DNA from 2 places in the Streptomyces albireticuli genome. Region 2 is predicted to be linked to the other one. Evidence: riboswitches for the same ligand, from Rfam matches in the RefSeq annotation. Region 2 holds a riboswitch; the other holds the start of a gene.

Region 1 (6,150 bases), 130 kb from region 2:
GCCAGTCCTTCCTGGCCTCGGGCAACGGCGAGGCGGCCTACCTGGCCTTCCTCGCCGCGTACGCGGTCTGCCTGGTGCTGACGTGGGCGGTCTATCTGCGGCCGTCGGACCGGCGGCTGCCGGGGGTCTGACGGAGGGTGCCGCCGGGGCCCCGGGCGTCAGAGCAGCGGGCGGCGCCCGTCGTGCCGCTGGAAGTAGTCCCGCAGGGCCGCGAGCTGGGGCGGTGCGACACCCGGGGCGAGGACGCCGAGGCGGATCTGCGGGTGCGCGAGGCGGGCGAGCTCGAAGGCGCGGACGAGGGCGCCGGGGTCCTCGGGGGCGGGTGCCGCGGCGGCGAAGTCGGTCCACCAGACGGGCTTGTCGCCGTCGCGGTACGCGCGCATCGCCTCGGCCACGGCCGGGAAGTTGGCCACCTGCCCGATGCCGGGGGGCGCCCCGGGGTCCTGGCGGGGGCGGAGGGCCAGCACGTCGAAGTGGTCGCGGGCGCCCGCGGCGTAGACGTCACGGACGAAGCGGTGGTCGGTGTGGCGGGGGCCGCCGAGCACCACCACGGCCCCGGGGTGTCCCGCCTTCAGGCCGGCCGAGCAGGCGCGCAGGAGGGCGGCGTAGCGCGCGGCCCGCTCGCCGGGATCGGTGACGCCGGTGGTGCCGGGGAGGTTGGGCTCGTGCCACACCTCCCAGGCGCGGACGCGGTCGCCGTAGGTGGAGCCCAGCCATTCCGCCCAGGGGCGGACGGCCTCGGGGTCCTCGGGGAAGCGCGCGGCGGGGTCGCGGGAGGCGGCGCCGGGGCGTGCCCAGGCCGGTGAGTCGTGGAGAGTGACGAGGACGCCGAAGCCGCGCTCCGCCGCCGCGTCGAGCACGGCGCCGAGGCGTCTGTTGTAGGGGTGGCCGGCGCGCGCCCGGCCGCGCCTGCGCTCGCTCTTGGGCCAGGACACGTCCACGCGGACGAGGCCGACCCCGTAGGCGCGCAGGGTGTCGAGGTGACGGTGGAAGGCGGACCGCGGCCGGCCGCCGCGCCAGTAGCCCCTGCCGGTCCCGGGGAAGCGTGCCCCGAGCGCGGGCGGCAGGGGATCGGCCGCGAGAGCCGGTGCGCCCGTGGGGGTGGTCGTGGCGAGAGCCGCTCCGGCGGCCGAGACGACGAAGGTACGGCGACGCATGCGGAGCAGCCTGGCACCGGCGGCCGCCGGTTCCGGCGCTCCGGAGCGGGTGTCACCCGTACAGGTGGAACGGGCGGGAGCGTGAAGCCCGTCGCGGGCGCGCGGAGCGCGGGCGCGGGGGCCCGGCCCGCCGGGCGCCGGTCGCCGTGACGGCCGCGCCGGCCCCCAAGAGCGGGCAAAGAGAGCGTCTCGCCGACGCCAAGGGGAGCGACTACCGGACAGGAGCGGTCCGGCCCGTCCGCTCACCGGTGGGCGAACCTCTTTACGCGTCCCTCCTGTTGACAGGGGTCACTCGCCCTTCCGTCCGTGGGGACGGAAGGGCGAGTGAGCCGTCCGGGCGCGCGACCGGATGTCGCCCTTGAACGCCGCCCGGCCCTCTGGTGACACTGAGGTCAATTGACATGGACGCGACCATTTCATCGGCCGTCGCGCCGTGCCCCCACCTCACGCACGACCTCCACGCCCGACATCGATGTCGGGCACTCCCCCACAGGAGGCACGAGTGAACCGTTCCCGCACCCCTGCCCGCCGCGCGGCCCTGGCCGCCGCTGCCGCCACCGTCCTGACCGCGACCGCGCTCACCCTGCCGAGCGCCCACGCCTCCCCCGGCCCGGCCACGCTCTCCGCCGGGAGCGCGGGCCGGCTCGCGCGGGACCTCACCGCGAGCCTGCCGGCGGCGGACACGGCCGGCGCGTACTACGACGCCGCGGCCCGCACCCTGGTCGTCGGCGTCCTCGACCGGGCGACCGCCGCGAAGGTCCGCGCCGCCGGGGCCGAGGCCCGGCTCGTCCGGCACTCGGCCACCGAGCTCGCGGCGGCCCGGAGCACCCTGAAGGAGCGCGCCGCGATACCCGGCACCGCCTGGTCGGTCGACCCGCGCCGCAACAAGGTCGTGGTCACCGCCGACAGCACGGTCGGGGGCGCCCGGCTGGCCCGGCTGGAGAAGGTCGTCGCGGGCCTGGGCGACAGGGCCGCGCTCAGAAGGACGTCCGGGACCTTCCGCCCGTACCTCATGGGCGGCGACGCCATCTGGGGCAGCGGGGTGCGCTGCTCGCTCGGCTTCAACATCACCAAGGGCGGGAAGCCGTACTTCCTCACCGCCGGACACTGCGGCAACGCCTCGGCGCAGTGGTCCGCCACCCAGGGCGGCCCCGTGATCGGGGTGACCGAGCAGTCGTCCTTCCCCGGCCACGACTACGCCCTCGTGCGCTACACCGCCTCCGTCGCCCACCCCAGCGCCGTCAATCTGTACAACGGCGGGAGCCAGCAGATCACCCGGGCCGCGGAGGCGACGGTCGGCGAGCCGGTGCGGCGCAGCGGCAGCACCACCGGCGTCAGCGGCGGCGAGGTGACCGGCCTCGACGCGACCGTCAACTACGAGGAGGGCCAGGTCGACGGTCTGATCGACACCACGGTCTGCGCCGAGCCGGGCGACAGCGGCGGCGCGCTCTTCGACGGCGGGACCGCGCTCGGGCTCACCTCGGGCGGCAGCGGTGACTGCTCGTCCGGCGGCGAGACGTTCTTCCAGCCGGTGACGGACGCCCTCCGGGCCTTCGGGGCACAGCTCCCGTGACCCCTCGGGGCTCCGTGCCGCCCCGGGGAACGGGCGCGGCCCCCGGCGCTCCTCACGGAGAGCCGGGGGCCGCGCCGTGGCGTGGCACCGTACGGGCCGTCAGTTGACGCGGCCGTACCAGACGCCGCTGCTCCAGATCTTCTCCATGCGGACGGACGCGCCCGGCTTGGGCGAGTGCCAGATCTTGTTGTCGCCGGCGTAGATGCCCACGTGGTAGACGTTGCTGCCGGAGTGGAAGAAGACGAGGTCGCCGACCTGGCGGGAGCCCGCCGAGAGGTGACGGGTCTTGTTGTACTGCTGGGCGGCGGTGCGCGGGAGCGTCTTGCCGGCCTTCTTGAAGGAGTAGAGCGTCAGGCCCGAGCAGTCGAACCGGTTGGGGCCGGCCGCGCCGTACTGGTAGGGCGAGCCCTTCTTGGAGGCCGCGACCTTCACGGCGGTCTGACCGGGCGTCGCGGCCTGGGCCTCGGATCCCACACCGGGCAGGAGCATCGACGCGGTCACGGTGGCCGCGGTGAGGACGGACGCGGCCACGGCCCGGGACTTGAGCGCCGGTATGCCAGGAATCGCAGACATGACAAAACCCTTCGTCATCCGCCTGCGAAAGATGACCTGTCGGGTTCGGGCTGTCGAAGTTGCCCGGTCACCTGAGTGACTTCACCCCAAGGACCACCGCCATCGTGGTCCGCCGTGCTTGGGTCTCCCGCTCCTGCCGATCCTTTTCGATCTGTCCGCACCCGGTACGGCGGCAGGACTCGGCGTCCGCCCGGGTCGCCCGCCTCGGTGACGGGATCTTGTGTTCGATCCAAGATCCTGCATCACGGAATGCCGGAATCCGGCGCCGGGAGGGGTTTCTGTGAACTTCTTCACTTCACGGCCATTCAGGGAACCGGGGTATGTTTTCGCACCACACGGACCTCGTAAATCCTTTTCTCGCAAGGAAGTTGCCGAGATGCCCGGAGACCGAAATCGCGTCACCCGACGCACCCCGGAGCCGGTATCCGCAGAAGGGTCCGGCGTCTTTGCGACAGAAACCCGGGACGGCCCCCGTGCGCGGTTCGCCGGGAGGGCGCGGGGGTAGCGATACGGCATGCTCACCCTAGGGATCGAGGAGGAGTATCTTCTGCTCGACCCGGCCACCGCGCTGCCCGTACCGATGGCAGAACAGGTCTGTGCGGCGGTGGACCTGGAGCCGGTCGTCCACGAGCGGGAGATTCAGCCGGAACTGTTGCAGGCCCAAGTGGAAGTTGCCACTCCGGTCTGCTCGGATCTGGCGGAGGCGAGCAGGCATCTGCTGCGGCTGCGTCACGCGGTGAGTTCCGCCGCGAAGCGCACCGGGTGCCGCATCGCCGCGAGCGGGACCGCGCCGCGAGCCGGGCTGGCCCCCGTGCCCGTGACGCGCAGTCCCCGCTATCTGGCCATGCACTCCGTGGCACCGCAGCTCGTCGACGAGCAGCTGGTCAACGGGATGCATGTGCATGTCGCCATCCCCGACCGGGAGGTGGGCGTAGGCGTACTCAACCGCGTCCGGCCCTGGCTGCCCGTCCTGGTGGCCATGGCCGCGAACTCCCCCATGTGGCACGGCCAGGACACCGGCTTCGCCAGCTGGCGCACGGTGGTCTACAGCCGCTGGCCGGTCAGCGGCCCGCCCCCGCACTTCACCGATCTCGCCGACTACGAAGAGCGAATCCAGGCGCTGTTCGTCGCCGGCGCGATCACCGACCGGGGGCAGCTCTACTGGCAGGCGAGGCTGTCCGACCGCTACCCCACGATCGAGGTCCGCTGTCTGGACGTCCAGCTGCGGGTCGACGACGCCGTCATGTTCGCCGGGATCGTCCGGGCCCTGGTGGCCACGGCCATCCGGGACGAGAAGACGGGCCCGCTGCTCACCCCCTGCACCCCCGAGCTGCTCAACGCCTCGAACTGGCACGCGGCGCGGTACGGGCTGGACGGCGTGCTGGTGGACCCCGAGGGCAGGCGCCGGGGCGCCGACGCCGTGGTCCTCACCCTTCTCACCCACATAGGACAGGCCCTGGAGGAGTCGGGCGACACCCGGCAGGTGAGCTCCCTGGTCCACCGGCTGCTGCGCCGAGGCACCCCGGCGGACCGGCAACGGCGCGTCCTGGCGTCGGACGGCATCAGGGCGCTCACGGATCTGATCACCGAGCCGTGAGCCGGGCCCGGCGGGCCCGCGCGCACGGGGCTCAGTAGTGCGGATCCTCCTCGATCCGCCCGCCCAGCGCGCGGGCGGTGGCCGGGAGCTCGCGCAGCCGGGTGGTCAGCAGCAGGGCCGCGAGGCCCAGATAGACATAGGTCAGGACGAGGCGCGCGGACTCACCGGGCAGCGCGAACTGCACGGCGAAGAGCACGAAGAGGCAGCCGGCCTGCCACCGCGCGAACCGCAGGTCCAGCAGGACCACGACGGCCAGGACCGTCTGGGCCGCCGTCAGCGCGACCTCGTCCACCTGCCTCGTCACCAGCGGGAGCGCGGCCCCGCCGCCACCGGCGGCGTGGGCCAGGGGCAGGCAGCCCACCAGCAGCGTCCACTGGTTGACCTTGCTGGACAGCAGAGCGCCGAGGCCGTCGCCGGCCCGCAGCCGCCAGGCGAAGACGACGGCGACGAGCAGCTCCGGCGCCTCCGAGGCCAGCGGGGCGAGCCACTGCACCAGCACGAAGCGGTCGATGCCCAGCGAGGCCCCCGCCTCGACCAGGCCGTCGGCGAACGGCTCGGCGCAGGCGAAGACGACGGCCGCCGCGCCGGCGAAGAGCGTCGCCGTGGTCACCCGGCGGGTGGTCCGCGGCAGCGCGGCCAGCCGGGCCGGCACCCCGATCAGCTCCTCCATCTCCCCCGAGGAGCACTTGCCGATGCGGTACAGGTAGTAGCCGTACCAGGGGATCAGCACGAGCGGCACGTACCAGGCGATCTCCCGGGTGAGCGGCATCACGAAGGCGAGCACGGCGGCCACCGCGAGGAAGGCCACGTCGATCCGGCGGTGCGGTTCGAGGGTGATGCCGACCGGCGGCGCGCCCCGGCGGCGCAGGGCGAGCGCCGCGGCGAGGGCGACGAGCGGCCAGCCGACGCCCACGAGGAGCCGGTTGGCGCCGGTCATGTTGGCCGCGGCGTAGGCGGCGTAGGACGGGTCCGACCCCGCGGCGTAGGCGAAGTAGAGGTCCACGGCGTATTCCGGCAGGACCGCGATGAAGGCCAGCAGGGCGAGGGCGAGCGCTCCGGCCATGTCGGCGCGGGCGGTCTCGGCGGCCCACATCAGCAGGAGCGCCGCGGAGAGCACGCCCAGCCCGAAGACGGCCACCGCCCAGCCGGGCGCGAGTCCGGTCCCGCTCAGCCGCACGGCGACGGCGGGCAGCGCGCCGGCACAGGCGGCGCCGATCCGTACGGCGGCCGCCGCGGCCGACGGCACCGCG
Region 2 (6,150 bases):
GCAGCGCGGCGCGGGCCCCGGCGGACGCGGAAGCCGGTGCCGGTACGGGCACGGGTACGGGTACGGGTACGGCCGCCGGCGCGGGCGCGCCGTACAGGACGCCGTGAGGAAGACCCATCAGTCCCCCATCAGAAGAGGAAGTAGCGCTGGGCCATGGGCAGTTCCGCCACGGGGTGCGGGTCGACGGGATCGCCGTCGATGGAGACGGTGAAGGTGTCGGGGTCCACCTCGACGCGCGGCCGGGCGTCGTTGTTGCGCATGTCCGCCTTGGTGAGGCCGCGGGTGCTGCGTATGGGGACGAACCGCTTGCCGAGGCCGAGCCGCTCGGGCAGGCCGTCGTCCAGGGCCCACTGGGTGGTGAAGTTCAGCGAGTTGGCGGCCGGGGCCCTGCCGAGGGCGCCGAACATGGGGCGCGGCAGCACCGGCTGCGGGGTGGGGATCGAGGCGTTGGCGTCGCCCATCTGCGCGTACGCGATCTGCCCGCCCTTGAGCACCAGCAGGGGGCGGACGCCGAAGAAGGCCGGTTCCCACAGCACGAGGTCGGCGAGCTTGCCGGACTCGACGGAGCCGATCTCGTGGTCGAGGCCCTGGGCGACGGCCGGGTTGATGGTGTACTTGGCGACGTAGCGGCGCGCCCGCCTGTTGTCGGCCGGCCCGTCGCCCGGGAGCGCGCCGCGCCGCCGCTTCATGACGTGGGCGGTCTGCCAGGTGCGCAGCACGACCTCGCCGATGCGGCCCATGGCCTGCGAGTCGGAGGAGATGATCGAGATGGCGCCGAGGTCGTGCAGGATGTCCTCGGCGGCGATGGTGCCGGGCCGGATGCGGGACTCGGCGAAGGCGAGGTCCTCGGGGACGGCCGGGTTGAGGTGGTGGCAGACCATCAGCATGTCGAGGTGTTCGTCGACGGTGTTGACGGTGTGCGGGCGGGTCGGGTTGGTCGAGCTGGGCAGGACGTTGGCCGCGGAGACGACCGTGATGATGTCGGGCGCGTGCCCACCGCCCGCGCCCTCGGTGTGGTACGCGTGGATGGAGCGGCCTGCTATGGCGGCGAGGGTGTCGCCGACGAAGCCCGCCTCGTTGAGGGTGTCGGTGTGGATGGCGAGCTGGGCGCCGCTCTCCTCGCACACGGCCAGACAGGCGTCGATCACGGCCGGGGTCGCGCCCCAGTCCTCGTGGATCTTGAAGCCGACGGCCCCGGCGCGCAGTTGGGCGCGCATGGAGTCGTACGAGACGGTGTTGCCCTTGCCGAGGAGGCCGATGTTGACGGGGTACCCCTCCATCGCCTCGAACATCCGGGCGAGGTGCCAGGAGCCCGGGGTGACGGTGGTGGCCTTGCTGCCCTCGGCGGGGCCCGTGCCGCCGCCGACGAGCGTGGTGACGCCGGAGGCGAGGGCCTCGTCGGCGAGCTGCGGGCAGATGAAGTGGACATGGGCGTCGACGGCGCCCGCGGTGAGGATCCGGCCGTTGCCCGCGATGACCTCGGTCTCGGGGCCGATGACGAGGTCGGGGTGGACGCCGTCCATGGTGTCGGGGTTGCCGGCCTTGCCGATGCCGGTGATCCGGCCGTCGCGGATGCCGATGTCGGCCTTGACGACGCCCCAGTGGTCGAGGACGACGGCGCCGGTGACGACCGTGTCGGGGGCGCCCTCGGCGCGGGTGACGCGGGACTGGCCCATCGACTCCCGGATCACCTTGCCGCCGCCGAAGACCGCCTCGTCGCCGGCGTGGCCGGGGCCGCCGCTGCGGTCCTCCTCGATCTCGACGAACAGATCGGTGTCGGCGAGCCGGATCCGGTCGCCGGTGGTCGGCCCGTAGAGCTCTCCGTAGGCGGCGCGGCCGAGCTCAGTCATCGAGCGGCCCCCCGCACTCGCCGCGCAGCCCTTCGACGACGCGCTTGCCGCCGATGGGCACGAGCTCGACCTCGACGGGGATGCCGGGCTCGAAGCGCACGGCGGTGCCGGCGGCGACGGAGAGCCGCTTGCCGTGCGCGGCGGCACGGTCGAAGACCAGGCCGGGGTTGGCCTCGGCGAAGTGGTAGTGGGAGCCGACCTGGACGGGCCGGTCGGCGGCGTTGAGGACGGTGAGCCGGGTGCGCGGCAGTCCTTCGTTGAGGCGTACGGGCGCGTCGGCGGCCAGGATCTCGCCGGGAATCATCGCGGTGCCCCCGTCAGCCGATGGGGTCGTGGACGGTGACGAGCTTGGTGCCGTCCGGGAAGGTGGCCTCGACCTGCACCTCGTGGATCATCTCCGGGATGCCCGCCATGACCTGGGCCCGGGTGAGCACCTTGCGGCCGGAGGACATCAGCTCGGCCACGGTACGTCCGTCGCGGGCGCCTTCGAGGACGTGGACGGTGATGAGGGCCACCGCCTCCGGGTGGTTGAGGAGCAGCCCCCGGGCACGGCGCTTGTCCGCCACGTCGGCGGCCACATGGAGGAGCAGGCGTTCCTGCTCATGCGGGGAGAGTTGCATGGGTCCACCTCACTGACGAACCGGGGTCCCGGCCGAACGCACCAGGGGCACAGTCGAGTTCAACACACTGTTGACCTGGGGTTCTTCTTCCGGTGACCAGGGATTGCAGATTAGGGCGGAACCTTTTCCAACGCGTTAACTGACCCTTTGCACATCCATGGCCAGAGCTATCCCGCCCGCCCCGGTCCGGCGGAACGCCCCACGGAGCCGGCGCGGACACGGGACACTCTCACCCCACCCCTCTCCCCCGCCCGTCCCGCCCCGGGCGGAAGCGAAGTGATCGGCTGCCGTCTGCAACTACGGGATCTCCTGGGCCGGATCAACTCCGCACGCGCGCATGACACGTACGGCCGTCTACGGGCCGCGCAGACCTTGGTCGTCGCCGCCGCGCGGCCGCCGGACGCGCCCGAACCGGCGTTCGCCCGGGGCCGTCGGGAGTGGCGCGCGGTGCGCCCTGACGCGGACGGTGCCGGTGCCGGCCGGGGTGCGACGGGCGCGTCAGGGCGCCGTCCCGCTCACGCTCCCGCCCGCGCCCACGGCACCCGGGTCGGCGGGCGGATAAACACCGCTCCCGCAGACGCCGGACGGTGTCGTAGACGGCGCGCGGTGATCGATTTCAACCGGGCACGCACACCGCGCCGGAGCAGGTGCGACGGCCCGCAGGCCAGGACCTCAACAGGGGAACCCGGACATGATCAAATCGCCGCGTGTCCACCGGAATCACCCAGGAGTGATCAGGCTCACATACCTTTGGTTCCGCTCGGAATCCGTACCAGGGCTGCGCCAAGATCCGGTCGACGACAAGACCCCGCCATCCCGGCGGGGCGGTCCAGGCGGACGCCGAACCCCGCCGCTGTCTGGATGCCGGGTCGACCGAACGCATCGGTGGGGATGGAGGACCCAAGCACGGTGGGACGACCAAGAGTAGTGCGGTCGGCCCTTGGGGTGAAGCCGTTGACACGGCCGGGCAACCTTCGCCTGCCCGAACCCGACAGGTCATCCTTCACAGGCGGCTGACGAAGGGTTGGCACCATGGGCGCGCACAAACGTCCGTCAAAGCTCTCCAAGGCCGGCGCCGCCTCGGCCCTCACGCTCGCCGCCGTCGGCGCCACAGTGCTGGTACCGGGTGGCGCGGCCGACGCGGAAGCCTCGTCCGTCTCGACCCAAGCGCTGAGCATCGCGGCCTCGAAACAGGGCTCCCCCTACCAGTGGGGCGCGACCGGCCCCCACCGCTTCGACTGCTCGGGCCTGACGCTCTACTCCTTCAAGCGGGTCGGGAAGTCCCTGCCCCGCACCGCCGCCCAGCAGTACAACGGGACCAGCCACATCCCGCGCGCCGCCCGGGAACGCGGCGACCTCGTGTTCTTCGTCTCCGGCCGGGGGATCTACCACGTCGGGATATACGCGGGGAACGGCAAGATCTGGCACGCTCCCAAGACCGGCACCGTCGTCCGCCTGGAGCGGATCTGGACGAACAACGTCCTTTACGGCCGGGTGAACTGACCGACGACGGCCCCGCCCCGGCCCGCCCGGCGACCAGGCGTCGCCCCGGCCCCCGCGCGCCACGCGGGGGCCGGCCCCGGCGGGGCGGGGCCTCGCCCCGCGCCGCGGGGCTCAGCGCTCGGCGACGACCGACGCCGTCCAGGGCAGCGAGATCCAGACCGTCTTGCCGCCGTCCGAGGTCGGGGTGAAGAACAGCCTCCCGCCGTACTCCGCGGTGAGACAGCGGATGATGACCAGACCGCGGCCGTTGTCCTGCTGGACGGCCGCGGGCAGCCGGCGCGGGTAGCGCGGATGGCTGTCGGTGACGCCGATGCGCAGCTGCTGCTCCTGGTCGAGCCGGATGTCGACGGTGAAGGTCGGCGACTGGCCGCGGGTGTGCTGAACGGCGTTGGTGGCGAGCTCCGAGACGATCAGCCGTACGGTCTCCGCGGTTTCCGTGCCACCCGGCAGCCCCCAGTCCGCGAGCACACCCGCCACATAGCGGCGGGCCGTGGAGACCGAGGCGGGAGCGCTCGGCAGAGTGACGGTGGCTTCTTGATGGTCTGCCATGACCTGTCCCTTTCCCACCGAGACCGGGCTCCGACGCATCGCGTAGCGACGATTGCCGAAAGTGGAGAGCGGTTCTCGGACGGCTCTTCGCGACAGAGTGCCACTGATAACAGCAGTGATGGGAGCGATCCACCGAGATATGCATATATCTGTCGCCCGAAGCGGTGAACTCTGGGCCGGAAGACCGGATTTGGACGGCACACTGGTCTATCGACACCGACGTGACGTGTTCACCCCGTTCACCTCATTCACCTCGGGCGGTAGGGAGGGCAGATGCGATACGGACCCGCGGTACGCCGCCGCAAACTCGGTGCGGAGCTGCGCCGCCAGCGCGAGCTCGCCGGGCTGACGAGCCTGGAGGCCGCGCGTGCGGTGGGCTGGCACCAGTCGAAGGTCAGCCGGATCGAGACAGGCAGCAGCGGGGTGAAGTCCGCGGACGTCGCCCTGTTGCTGGACGCCTACGGAGTGACGGACCCCGAGCTGCGCGCCCTGCTGGGGGCGCTGTGCGGTGCCGGGTCGGCCGATGCCGAAGGCGCCCGCCGGGGCTGGTGGTACGCCTACCGCAATCTGCTGCCGTCCGCCTATCTGGACTTCATCAGCCTGGAGTCGGAGGCCTCGCGGTTACGGACCCTGGAGACCACGGTGGTGCCGGGGCTGTTGCAGACTCCCGCCTACGCCCGTGCCGTCACCCGCGCCGCCCTCCACGACCCACCGCCGGAACAGGTGGAGGAACTGGTGCGGGTGCGCATGGCGCGGCAGTCGGTGCTGCGGGGCAGGCAGCCGCTGGAGCTGTGCGCGGTGCTGGACGAAGCGGTGCTGCGCCATGAAGTGGGCGGACGGCAGGTGATGGCCGGGCAGTTGCGGCACCTGGTGGAGACGGGGGCGCAGCGGCATGTGCGGCTGCATGTCCTGCCGTTCACCAGTGGTGGCCATCTCGGCATCACCGGACCTTTTGTTATCTTCTCATTTCCGCGCATTGCTGATCTGGATGTGGTTGTTCTCGACCACTTGACGAGTAGCCTCTACTTGGAGCGGAAAGAAGACCTCCGGGCGTACGCCACGGCATTCACCACGCTTCAGGCGCACGCCCTCTCGCACGAGAAGTCGTTGGAATTCATCGCCGGGATCAACGACGGCGCGTAAGGAGGCACCATGTCCGCAATGCCTCGGTACGTTCCCTCTACACCGACCCTGGGCGCCGCAGCGTGGCGGCGCAGCAGCTACAGCACCGGAATGAACAACTGCGTCGAGACGGCGGAGCCCGCCCCGGGGTTCCTGGCCGTGCGCGATTCCAAGCGCGCGGCGGGCCCCGCCCTGCTGTTCACCCCGACGGCCTGGTCGGCGTTCGTCGGAGGGCTGAGCGAAGGGGTGCTCCGCCCCCTCGCCGGTCACTGAGCGAGCGGCTCCGGGCACCTCAGGCGGCCGGCGCGGTCCTCACGACCGTGGCGGCCGCCTCTTCGATCTGCCGGTCCGACAGGTCCGCGCGGGCGGTGAGCCGCAGCCGGGAGACGCCGTCGGGCACGGACGGCGGCCGGAAGCAGCCCACCGCGAGCCCCTCGGCCCGGCAGTCGGCCGCCCAGGCGACCGCGGCCTCCGGTGACGGCGCCCGCACGGACACCACCGCGGCG

The links. A riboswitch is a leader RNA that binds a small molecule or an ion and turns the genes downstream of it on or off. The one in region 2 is predicted to bind cyclic di-AMP.
Region 1: it holds a riboswitch for cyclic di-AMP, as region 2 does, so the genes downstream of both, SMD11_RS29300 (C40 family peptidase) here and SMD11_RS28800 (C40 family peptidase) in region 2, are expected to answer to the same signal.

What each region holds. Positions count from the first base shown of each region.
Region 1 covers NZ_CP021744.1:6,763,111-6,769,260, reverse strand. Annotated here, with positions in the region: gene SMD11_RS29315 (nitrate/nitrite transporter) at 1-131, shown strand, start outside; gene SMD11_RS29310 (hypothetical protein) at 159-1,157, opposite strand; gene SMD11_RS29305 (S1 family peptidase) at 1,660-2,730, shown strand; gene SMD11_RS29300 (C40 family peptidase) at 2,830-3,303, opposite strand; cyclic di-AMP (ydaO/yuaA leader) riboswitch at 3,307-3,485, opposite strand; gene SMD11_RS29295 (carboxylate-amine ligase) at 3,818-4,900, shown strand; gene SMD11_RS29290 (sodium:proton exchanger) at 4,932-6,150, opposite strand, start outside.
Region 2 covers NZ_CP021744.1:6,632,535-6,638,684, reverse strand. Annotated here, with positions in the region: gene SMD11_RS28820 (urease accessory protein UreF) at 1-118, opposite strand, end outside; gene SMD11_RS28815 (urease subunit alpha) at 129-1,850, opposite strand; gene SMD11_RS28810 (urease subunit beta) at 1,843-2,154, opposite strand; gene SMD11_RS28805 (urease subunit gamma) at 2,168-2,470, opposite strand; cyclic di-AMP (ydaO/yuaA leader) riboswitch at 3,299-3,498, shown strand; gene SMD11_RS28800 (C40 family peptidase) at 3,503-3,973, shown strand; gene SMD11_RS28795 (ATP-binding protein) at 4,085-4,522, opposite strand; gene SMD11_RS28790 (helix-turn-helix domain-containing protein) at 4,796-5,665, shown strand; gene SMD11_RS28785 (DUF397 domain-containing protein) at 5,675-5,917, shown strand; gene SMD11_RS28780 (8-amino-7-oxononanoate synthase) at 5,937-6,150, opposite strand, start outside.